DNA from 2 places in the Pontibacter sp. YIM B11418 genome. Region 2 is predicted to be linked to the other one. Evidence: riboswitches for the same ligand, from Rfam matches in the RefSeq annotation. Region 2 holds a riboswitch; the other holds the start of a gene.
What was found. A riboswitch is a leader RNA that binds a small molecule or an ion and turns the genes downstream of it on or off. The one in region 2 is predicted to bind cobalamin.

Region 1 (5,519 bases), on a different contig from region 2:
AGGTGACCGTAAGAAACGCTACGACAAGGACCTGAAGCCGAATCCAAATCAGTAAGCTGGCTCAGGTATAAAAGCACGATGCCCGGCGCTCTGTTAGTGAGTGCCGGGCATCGTGCTTTTCAGGAAAGGGAATTTTTACCGGAATAGAAACCCGTTTGGTGCTATACCTACCCGGAAGGAATCTACAGCAGCGCCGCTCTGCGGATTGTAGCGCACTACCCAGCCGTTGGAGGCGTAGTCGGTTGCTTTGCCGGCGTAAATGGTGCCGCTTGCAGGTTCCACACCCAACCCATTGAAGCCATAAGCTACATAAGTGCCCCGGTCAATGAGCGGTTGAGAAGCCAGTGAAGTCGCGTTCACATCCTGTACCCATACCTTGTTGTTGAACACATAGTAGAGTTTATCGCTGTTCAGGTTTGGTGTGAGTTTGCCCGGAGCCGGTGCGTTTTGGCTGAAGGTAAGCGTAGCCACTACAGAGTTGCTGGTCGTGTTGATTTTAGCAAGGGAGCCAGGCGTGCTGCTCTCTTCACTCACCGACCAGTCAACTGGATCGTAGGCTTTTATACCCTGGCTGCTCACCCAAAGCACATTGTTACGGTCCAGGGCCAGGCTGTTGGGGCCATCGTTTACTGTAATTTCGGTTTCGATGGCATCTGTCGCGGTGTTGATGACCGTTACGGTATTTCCGCCGTTGTTCGCTACATATAGTTTACTACCAGCTATTACAAGCTGTTCCGGCTGCACGCCAACCGTAATGGTTTTGGTCACAGTCAGCGTTTTCAGGTCAATTACGGCCACACGACCGTTGCCATATACATAAGTAGCGGGGTCATAACCCAACCACTCGGTTACGTAAGCCTTGTCATCGTTCAAGGCAGCAAAATAGCGGGGAGCTTCCAGTCCGGTAATCTCGCCTTCGGCCTTCAGGGTCTGGGCATTGGTTACGACCACCTTGCCACTGTTATTCATCACCAGGTATAGCCGGTCGCCCTGTTGTGTCATGTGCTGCAACACATCACCCAACACAAGCGGGGCATTCACTTTCTTGAACGATTCGTTTTCCACTGATTTGCTGTCATGGCTGTAGAAACTCACCGAAGCATTCGATTTGGTCATGGCGCCTTCGTTGGAAATGAGCACTCCGTTGCGGGCATATTCTCCGGTTGGGCCAGTAGTATTATCATCGTCACAGCTAGTAAAAGCAACTGCGCTCAAGGCAAAAGCCGCGGATAGTAAATAGCTGCGTAAACGGGTAATTTTTTTCATGTTGTTGAAAGGTATGGATATGAAATTAAGGTATAACAAAGCGTAAGCCGGCTGTCAGGCTGCGGGGTGGCATCGGTACATTTTCGAGCACGGTATAGGTATGGTTGGTCACATTATCGCTGCGCACCGAAGCGACAAACTGATACTGACCAAGGTTGAATTTTTTATGTACTGCGAGGTTGAGCAAGGTATAGCCCGGCAGGCTGCCGGCATTGCTGTTGTCGGTATAGCGAAGTCCGGTATGCGTCAGGTTGCCGAGTATTGTCCAGGTGCGGAAGGAGAGTTCGGCACCCAACTGTACTTTATGCAGCGGCACGTGGGCGAGTTGCCTGTTCAATTCCTGGGTTCCTTCGTACGCTTTCACCTGCTCAGAAGAGGTATAGGTATAAGCACCTGTAGCTGCAAGTCGCCAATCGCCGAGAGTAGTGGTAGCGCGGCTGCTGAGTTCTATACCTTGGGAGCGCACTTTCTGCAGGTTGCGGGGGGACCAGTAGCTGGACGTGACAGGCATCCACTGTATCCAGTTGTCCACGAGCATGCGGTAAACCGAAAGTTCTGACTCCAATTTTAGAGTGCCTAAGGTATAGCGGTGGCGCAGACCGGTTTCGTAACTCCAGCCCTGCTCCGGTTTGATGTCCGGATTGCCACCCGGCTGCCAGAAGCGCTCGTTCAGCGTCGGCACCCGGTAGCTGCCCGATAGGTTGCCCTTCAGGTATAGCTGGTGCTCGCTTTGCTCCAGCAGCAGCCAGTTGGCACCCAGCGTAGGTGCAGGAATAGGATTATAGCCTTTCACAAAAGCCTGGCGCAGATTCAGGCTCAGGTCGAGTCGCTTGCTTGGGTCGTAGCGGAAAAGCAGGAAAGCAGAGACGCGGTCTTCAGTTACCTGTCTGCCATAGCCTTGCACATCGGCCTCGAAATGCTGCAGGTTAAGGCCGCCCCGCAAACTCCAGCTGCGGGCATAGGTATAGGTCTGCTCGGCCTGCACCTGGTAGGTATTGATGTCGGTGAGGGAGTTATTGCTGTTGTCGGTGTAGCGGAGATAATCGTTGAAGACGGCTGCTTTCACGGAGGTTTCGCCCCAGTTGCTGCTGTGGTTAAGCTCTGTCATCAGGCGCAGGTTGCGGTCGAGTTGTTTGGCGTTGGTGTTGGCAGCTCCCAGGGCTGGCGGCACTTCGCGATCGGCATAGGTATACCAGCCGTGTAAAGCCAGTCGGGTATTGGGAGAGAGTTGCCAGCTTACATCCTGCGTAAAACCATGCTGTGCCACCTCTGCCTGGTCCTGCCGACGGGTAGGTGCCCCGATGCGACCATAATCCCGGAAAGAAAAGTCGTTCTCTGCCGCCAGGTAATAGCTACCTAAAGCAACAGATACCTTCTGGCCACTATAACGGGCGCTGGCACTGGAGAAGTAGCGCCCAAAACTGCCGACCTCCTGGGATATTTCCGCACCAAAACCTGGCTCTTGTTGTGTTAGAGAGTTAAGTAAAACAGCCCCACCAATCGCTCCGCTGCCATAGGTAGCACCTGCCGCACCGTGTTGTACCGCAATGCTCCCGATACTGCTCAGAGGCAACAAGGACATATCATTCTGCCCCAAAGCAGGCTGACTGATGTTGAGTCCGTTCCAGAGTACGGCGGTATGTGTGGCGCTGGTGCCCCGGAAGGAGGGAGTGGAAATTCCGCTCGGTCCGTTCGTTTTCAGAAATACCGGTGTGCGGGCCTGCAAAGCGTCGGCAATAGAGCCGGAGGCGTAGGTGCGGATGTAACTGCTGTCGAGGGTGCTCACGCGGCTGCCAGAGGCAAAAACCTCAGCGGGCTTACCAAAGATCTCGACAGTGCGCAGGTGGTACAACGTAGTATCCTGCTGCGCAAAAGCGGGTGAAGTTATACCTAGCGAAAGGGCCAGGTACGATATAAGACGGTAGTGAAACTTTGCCACGTATACGCTTGCTTAAATCCCGAAGCATGCAGGCAGGTAGGGCAGGAACAGCGCGCGCAGGTATAGCGAAGGCCGTGCAGCTTTTTACCCGAAAGCATACGACAATTTTGGTCGAACTGGCAGGTCTCCTGGCTCTCTTCAGGTCAGCCAGCCTTCCCATGCGTTGTGCGGCACAGTGGCGGTGGTTTTGGCTACCCTTTTTAAGAAGATTACAGTTGCGGGAACAGCATAGGTATTTCACCTATTTCCCTTTTAAGGCCTTGCGTTGGATATAACAAGGCCACCAATCTGAAGGCAAAGCTAGTGATTAATGCTGAATGATAGATGAAGTGTGTTGGAATAATTAGGGAAGGCCAGGCAGGTACGGGTAAAAGTCAGCCTGCTGGCTATAGGCGAGGGTGTTTTCTCCTCCAGCTTACAACTGTTTTACCGTTCTTCAGTAATCATCAGGAACGATCAATTAGTAGTTATTCATCCTTACTCATTCATAAGTGAAACTCGATAAAGACTTTTATACCCGGCCGGATGTCGTGCAAGTGGCCCAGGACCTGCTGGGGAAGTATCTCTACACGAACCACGATGGCATCCTCACCGGCGGCATGATCGTAGAAACGGAGGCTTACTCTGGTACAAACGACAAGGCCTGCCATGCCCACATGAACCGCCGGACACAACGCACCGAAATTATGTACTACGAAGGCGGCGTGGCCTATGTATACCTAGTGTACGGCATCTACAACCTGTTCAACATCATCACTAACGTAGAAGGAAGCGCCGACGCCGTGCTGGTGCGCGCCATCCAACCAATAGAAGGTATAGAAGAAATGCTGCTGCGCCGCAACATGAATACCATCAAGCCCAACCTAACCGCTGGACCAGGCGTGCTCAGCATCGCCTTAGGCATAAACCGCAGCCACTACGGCGCTCCCCTCACCGGCGACACCATCTGGATAGAAGACAAAGGTATAGACTTACCTGCCGAAGGTATAGCCATTGGCCCCCGCATAGGTATAGATTATGCCGGCGAAGATGCGCTGCTGCCCTGGCGCTTCTGGCTGAAAGGAAACAAATGGGTGAGCCGGAAGAAGTAGTTTTACTTTGCTGTACGGGCTTTCTGGAAGGTATCTGTAAAATGTTGGACAAACAGTTTCGTATACTTTCCGCCCGAATCCAGGTCAGGGTCCAGAATAGTAATTTCTATTCCGGTGGCTTTCGGACTGGATAAAAGCAGGTATAGGATACGGTCAAACTCTTCGTAGCTTAGCCCACCGGCAGTCCGGGAGTCAACGGCAGGCATGACCTTGTCATCCAGGACGTCTACATCCAGGTGAATCCAGAAGCCGTCTAGGTTATTGATGTCTACCATGTTCAGGAAAGAGCTTACGCACTTGTCTATACTTGTCTCACGAAGTAAATCCAAGGTGAAATAAGTAGCCTGTGAGTCTCGTATTATTTGCTCATATTCGTCATCGTACTCACGGTTGCCCACACACCAAACATATTCCTCCTGTATGTAAGGAGAATGCCCCTGAATGTCAGTAAGCTTCTTAGGGCCTCGGCCGACTGCAAGGGCTGCTGCCATACCTCCGGCGCCTCCGGTACCGGATTGTGGTGGTTCAATAAAGTCTGTATGCCCGTCTAGGTAAAAAAGCGCATAGGTACCTCTTTGCTTTAAGGCCAGTGCACTTCCAATCAGAATACTGCAGTCCCCGCCCAGAATCAAAGGAAATTTCTGTTCAGACAATACCTCATTTAAGAGCTTCGCTTCTTCTTGAGCATATTGTGCAAGCGCATCTGCATTCAGCACCGCCGATTCCGGGTCGTGGTGCATGCGGTAGGGAGGAGGGGGAAGTACCCGAGTAGCTTCTGGTGCGATTAACTGATGAAAATGATGCTGGCGCAGCCATTCCGGGAGTTTCCTGACACCCGGCTCTTGCCCCTGCGAAGGCTCTTTCAGCCCAAGGTTAGACGGAAACTCTAGAATCGTAACGCTATTCATCTCTTTGGTTTTGCATGGTGTGGCAAGCAGATTTTACCTGAACCACTTATACAAAGTACGAGGATGGGAGCCTAACGGTGTAGCTGCTTTTTCTCTTCCAGCCACCGCATGCGGTAAGCGTTCATGGCAGTTGTGCCTAGTTTGTTGATGAGCCGGTAATTAACCACAGCTCCGATCGGCGCTCCTACAATAGGTATGAGCTGTGCCATTTTAGCCAGGTCGATGTGGTCGCGGTACTCCTGCTGAAACGTGCGCCAATCAAATTGGTGGATGTCTTCGGGAAGGTGCTGTGCCTGCTGCTGCCAGTGCTCGATC
Region 2 (5,519 bases):
ATGTTCTTATCGTTTGCTACATTCAGACCGGCGGCTTTTGGCGCTTCCGCTTTGCCAGTGTTGGTGTCAATGCGGCGCAGGTATAGGTCATACTTGCCGTCCAGTTCTTCCAGGGTGAGCAGGTTCAGTGTGTTGCCCGTCAGGTGATAGCGGTACGATATACCTGTAAAAGCTTCGTCAGCCGGGGCCTTCTGGTTTTTCATCAGCACAGAGCTCCAGGCTGTGCCCATAAACTGGTCGTAGGCAAAAAGGTGGATCTCTTTGGCATAGTAAGGAGAGTTCTCGCCACCTTCCATGTATTTTTTCTCGGCCAGCACAATCAGCTTTTCCTCCGGCGTCAGGATCAGGTCAGTCAGGTAGATATCTTCCAGGCGACTGGCTTTTGCTCCACCGCTTTGGTCCAGCTTGTTTACACTGGCCAGGTATTCTGGCGTAAACCGGAATTCCTCCGCAAACACCATGTCTTCGTTTTCAAAATCAAATTTTACGGCTTTCAGGCTGTAATACTCGCCTGTTTTCTCATCGGCCGTGAGCACCACGCCATATATATTTCCGTTGGGCTGCAAAGCATACTTACTGTCCATGATGTAGACCTTCTTGCCGTCGAACATGCCACCTACCAGCACCGACATACCTTTGGCAACCGGCGATTTGAGGGTATACTGTCGCACGGTCAGTCGCTCCATGTTTTCAGAAATCAGGCTGATGAACTGATCGCCGGCATCGTTGACGGTCACCTCGGCCGACACAATGCCGCGCAGGTCGCTCAGGTTGTATTTCGTGTCTTTTAATTTCTGAAGTTTGCCGTCGTACAGGCTACCGCTTATACCTTGCACCACCTGGTTGCCCGTCACATTAAAGCGATAAGCCAGGATTTTGGTGCCATCCGGCGACAGAGCTACACCTGCTTTGCGGGCATCAGCGGGAGCTTCGAGCAACAGCACCGGTTTGTCTTTCTGGCCATTCCGCAGGTCTATTCGGTGCGCATACAGCACCTGGTTGCCCTTTTCATCGTGACGGTGCGTTACCACCAGTGCCGCTTCCTCGTTTTTGGCAAAAGCCTCCAGTGTTTCTTCGGCAGCAAGTGGTATCGCAGTTGACCAGGCTTTTTTGAGTGTGGCACTGTAGCGCTCTATAGCATATTCGCCGGGTTTATTTCGACTGAGGATCACAAAACCGTCAGCCTCCAGCGGAAGCGTCTTGCTACTGATGCTTTGGTTATACTGGTCTTCTGCGTTATCAGGAAGGTAAGTGAAAGGTATGGCGGCTTTCCTGCCCTGTGCAGTGGCATCTGTAGAGGCCAAAAGCACCACCAGCAAAAGGAACGGCAAAAAATGAAGTGTTTTCAAGGTATAAGTTTTAGAAATTTCAGTGAGCAAAATGTTCTGCGTCAGGTATAGACAGGTCGAATATAGGATAAAATTGTTTCTCGTGGAACCAGCACAAACAAAACCTTTAACGCAAATTACCTAAAAACAGGTATAGCCTGCCTTAACGCTGAAGTTCACTCTCCAATACAGACACTGGTTGTTTCTTATCGTCGATGGCGACAAACGTAAAGCTGCCGTGGATGGCCTTTAGCCGCACATCAGAGTACATCTCTTCAATGTAGATCTCCACTTCCACCTTCAGGCTGGTGTTTCCTACGCGCTTTACCTGCCCGATCAGTTCGATAATGGTGCCTGCAGGTATAGGCTGGGTAAAATCTATTCTGTCTGACGATACAGTAACTACTCGTTTGCGGCAAAAGCGGGTAGCCGTGATAAAAGCTACTTCATCCATCAGTTGCATGGCTGTGCCCAGTTGCATGGCTGTGCCGCCAAACAGGGTGTCGTAGTGGTTGGTAGTGTTCGGGAAAACGGCCTTGAATATGCGAGTCTCCGATTGGGCAATGCGTTCTTGTAAATTCATAAAAGTATAATTTTAAAGATAAGGTATACGTATGCACTGCTGACCGCTGCAAGGATTGTAGCCCGGAAAGGAGGTATAGGAAAGATGAAACAAGTCTCCAGCATAGTCGTGTGGCTTTGTATGCTGGCGCTGTAGAATGGCGGAAAGGAAAGGCTACGACTCTTTTAAGCCAGGCCGGCTATAGGAGTCGGGTAATTTCTCAGACCACAGGCTTCAGGCGCGAAAGCATGCGTAAAGTTATTTGGGGCAAGTCTCCTGGCTTATAACCTGGCTGCCATCCTTCTCATCCTCTTCCGGACAATGGATAATTTGAGACAGCCAATTAGGTGTTATTTACAGTTGCGCGTCAGCCCGTGATTTTCACACGGTTCCTTTTTAAACCTCAGCTTATACCTGGCCGAGGTGCCTCCAAACGTTGTAAAGATAGAAATTTTTAACTGATACGGCTCCAGTTAACCGTATTTACGCTCAGCGATTTGATGTGCCGCATGATGTTCTGGTTTTGTGGCTGCTCCAGCTGAGGATCCTCATTGAGCACACGTTGCGCGGCCGCACGCGCCTCCTGAAGAATGGGGGCGTCTTTGGCGAGGTCGGCGATGAGAAGGTCGAGCACACCGCTTTGCTGCGTGCCCATCAGGTCGCCCGGTCCGCGCAGTTTCAGGTCGATGTCGGCAATCTCGAAGCCATTGTTAGTGCGCACCATCGTCTCCAGTCGGGTCTTGCTGTCTTTGCTCAGCTTATACCCGGTCATCAGGATACAGTAGCTCTGCTCCGCGCCACGTCCCACACGGCCCCGCAGCTGGTGCAGCTGCGACAGACCGAAGCGCTCTGCGCTCTCGATGATCATCACCGAGGCATTCGGCACGTTCACACCCACTTCGATTACGGTAGTGGCTACCATGATCTGCGTCTCGTTTTTGACAAAGCGCTGCATCTCGTAGTCTTTGTCCTGCGCCTTCAGTTTGCCGTGCACCATGCTCACCTGGTACTCCGGAAAAGCCCGCCGAACACTCTCGTAGCCATCCATCAGGTCCTTGTAGTCCATGCCTTCCGACTCCTCGATGAGCGGGTACACGATGTATACCTGACGGCCCAGCTTGATCTGGTCACGCACGAACTGGAACACCTTCAAGCGGTGGGAGTCGAAGCGGTGCACAGTCACGATCTCCTTACGGCCCGCCGGCATCTCATCGATCACCGACACATCCAAATCGCCGTAGAGCGTCATGGCCAGGGTACGGGGTATAGGGGTGGCTGTCATCACGAGCACATGCGGAATGATGCGCGGGTTTTTGCGCCACAGCCTGGAGCGCTGCTCCACCCCGAAACGGTGCTGCTCATCCACAATGCAAAGGCCCAGGTTCTGGAACTGTACCACGTCCTCCAGCAGTGCATGCGTACCCACGATCATCTTCATTTCGCCGGAGCGCAGCTGCTCGTGCAGCACTTTACGGTCTTTGGTCTTGGTGGAGCCGGTGAGCTTACCGATGTTTATACCTAGCCGGTCCGCAAATGCCTTGAGGCCGGTGTAATGCTGATCCGCCAGAATTTCGGTTGGGGCCATCAGCACCGACTGCGCTCCGTTGTCGGCCGCGATAAGCATGGTGATGAAAGCGACGATCGTTTTGCCCGAGCCTACGTCGCCTTGCAGCAAGCGGTTCATTTGCTTGCCGGCCGTCAAGTCTTTGTGTATTTCCTTGATGACCCGCTTCTGCGCATTGGTCAGGTCGAAGGTCATATGGTTTTTGTAGAACTCCGTAACAGTCGGCACCTGCCTGAACACCTGTCCGGCCAGATCGGCACGACGCACCGTTTTCTGACGCAGCAGACGCAACTGAATGTAAAAGAGCTCTTCGAACTTGAGGCGAAATTTGGCTGCATTATACTTCTCCACTGACTGCGGAAAGTGAATGTTGATCAGCGCATCCCGCTTGCTCATCAGGCGGTAATGGTCTATCAGTTCCGGCGAAAACGTTTCGTGTATGTTCGGCTCCGCCACCTTCAGCAGCAGCTCCATCATGCGGGCAATCACTTTGCTCTCTACCCGGAAGGCCTTCAGCTTCTCGGTGGTGTTATATACCGGTTGCAGAAAGGAGGCAGTCTGTTTTTCCTCGCCCAGTTCCTCCAGCTCGGGATGCGCCATGCTCCACTTGCCGTTGAACTGCGTGGGTTTGCCAAACACAATGTAGTCGGTGTGGTTTTTCAGCGTCTTCTGCATCCACTTCACCCCCTTAAACCAAACCAGCTCCATCTCGCTGCCGTCCTCGTCCACGAGTGTAGCGGCCAGGCGCTGCTTGCGGCCTTCTCCCAGCACCTCCTTGCCCCGCACACGCCCGCGCACCTGCACATAAGGCATGCTCTCGTCCAGTTCGGCTATTTTGTAGAACTGGGTGCGGTCGAGGTAACGGAAAGGGTAGTGCTGGATGAGATCGCCGTAGGTATAGATGTTGAGCTCCTTCTGCAGCAGCTCGGCACGCTGCGGCCCCACGCCTTTCAGAAATTCGATCTTGGTATGGAAGAAGTTGTTCAAGGGTGTCCGCTCAGGTTAGGTAAATAAGGTATAGCAGGTATACCTGACAAAAATAAGCAAAAGCCCCGACAGGTGTAAATGCTGGCGGGGCTTTATGTGTTGTGAATAGTGGCAGTATGTATAAAAGTCTGTATAACTCGGCCCAATCGAATTGTGCGCTTTGCTCAGAATTCGTAGTATGTTGCATTGAAACTGCCATTCGAGATCTCCACCAATTCGCCTGTTGTGGAGTTATGGGCTTTAAAATGGAACGTACCGGAAATTGTTCTTTTATATCGATCGATTGAGGAGATGGATAAAGACCCAGTACGCATCTTGTCCGTGCGAAAATCCATGTTCGTATCTTGGGTGTAATAGCCAGCATTGAAATGCTCACCAAGTTCATAATCCCTTACTCTGATGCCATTGATCGTATCACTTACGCTAACCAGGAGATAGGTAGAGCCATTCTGAGCGCTAAACCAGAATCTGTTTCCGTTATCCGTCAGAGTAAATGACAACGAATTCGTCTTAAATCCACTGCTCGGCCACCATTTTTTACCGTTTATCTTGACGCAGAATGATTCATCACAGAAGCTGTCCTTGGAGCAGGAAAGCAGGCCTACAAGAAGTATCAGAAAGTATAGCTTGTTCTTCATATGTAACTGTCGTGTTTCATGCCGTGAGCTCTGTAACCATTGATAAGAGTAAAGCCAATAAGTAGTGCGTTTAAAACGTGCCTACATCAAAGCGGCCATTGGTTACCGTCACCGTGTCCTGCCCGTGCACGGCCTTGAAAGTGAAGATGCCCGACACAATTTTGTTAACTGTATCTGCCCTGGTGATGATGACCTTTCCCGTATACCTGCTATTGGTCATGAGCAGCTTGCCTGGCACTTGATAGGCCCCGTGGTTGTGAGGTTGTACTAGCTCACCGCCGATTGGTTTCGTAGTTGTGTTTAGCAGATACTCCCCTGGCTGCGTTACATTTCGCAAATAAAAATGCAAACTGGTCTTATTTTTCCTGTAAGCGCTTATGAACACATTATTCCGGGTTTCATCAAAGGATCTTGATGCCAGATACCCACCTTCCACCGGT

Region 1: linked by a shared signal. The riboswitch ahead of AC4QZR_RS02780 (TonB-dependent receptor plug domain-containing protein) and the one ahead of AC4QZR_RS18260 (acyl-CoA thioesterase) in region 2 are both predicted to bind cobalamin.

The regions. Positions count from the first base shown of each region.
Region 1 covers NZ_JCAEMH010000001.1:616,015-621,533, reverse strand. Annotated here, with positions in the region: gene AC4QZR_RS02790 (hypothetical protein) at 1-55, shown strand, start outside; gene AC4QZR_RS02785 (YncE family protein) at 136-1,266, opposite strand; gene AC4QZR_RS02780 (TonB-dependent receptor plug domain-containing protein) at 1,292-3,205, opposite strand; cobalamin riboswitch at 3,307-3,508, opposite strand; gene AC4QZR_RS02775 (DNA-3-methyladenine glycosylase) at 3,697-4,296, shown strand; gene AC4QZR_RS02770 (arginase family protein) at 4,299-5,204, opposite strand; gene AC4QZR_RS02765 (EcsC family protein) at 5,276-5,519, opposite strand, start outside.
Region 2 covers NZ_JCAEMH010000008.1:56,014-61,532, reverse strand. Annotated here, with positions in the region: gene AC4QZR_RS18265 (hypothetical protein) at 1-1,349, opposite strand, end outside; gene AC4QZR_RS18260 (acyl-CoA thioesterase) at 1,492-1,911, opposite strand; cobalamin riboswitch at 2,140-2,336, opposite strand; gene recG (ATP-dependent DNA helicase RecG) at 2,345-4,441, opposite strand; gene AC4QZR_RS18250 (Riean_0653 family protein) at 4,606-5,079, opposite strand; gene AC4QZR_RS18245 (Riean_0653 family protein) at 5,150-5,519, opposite strand, start outside.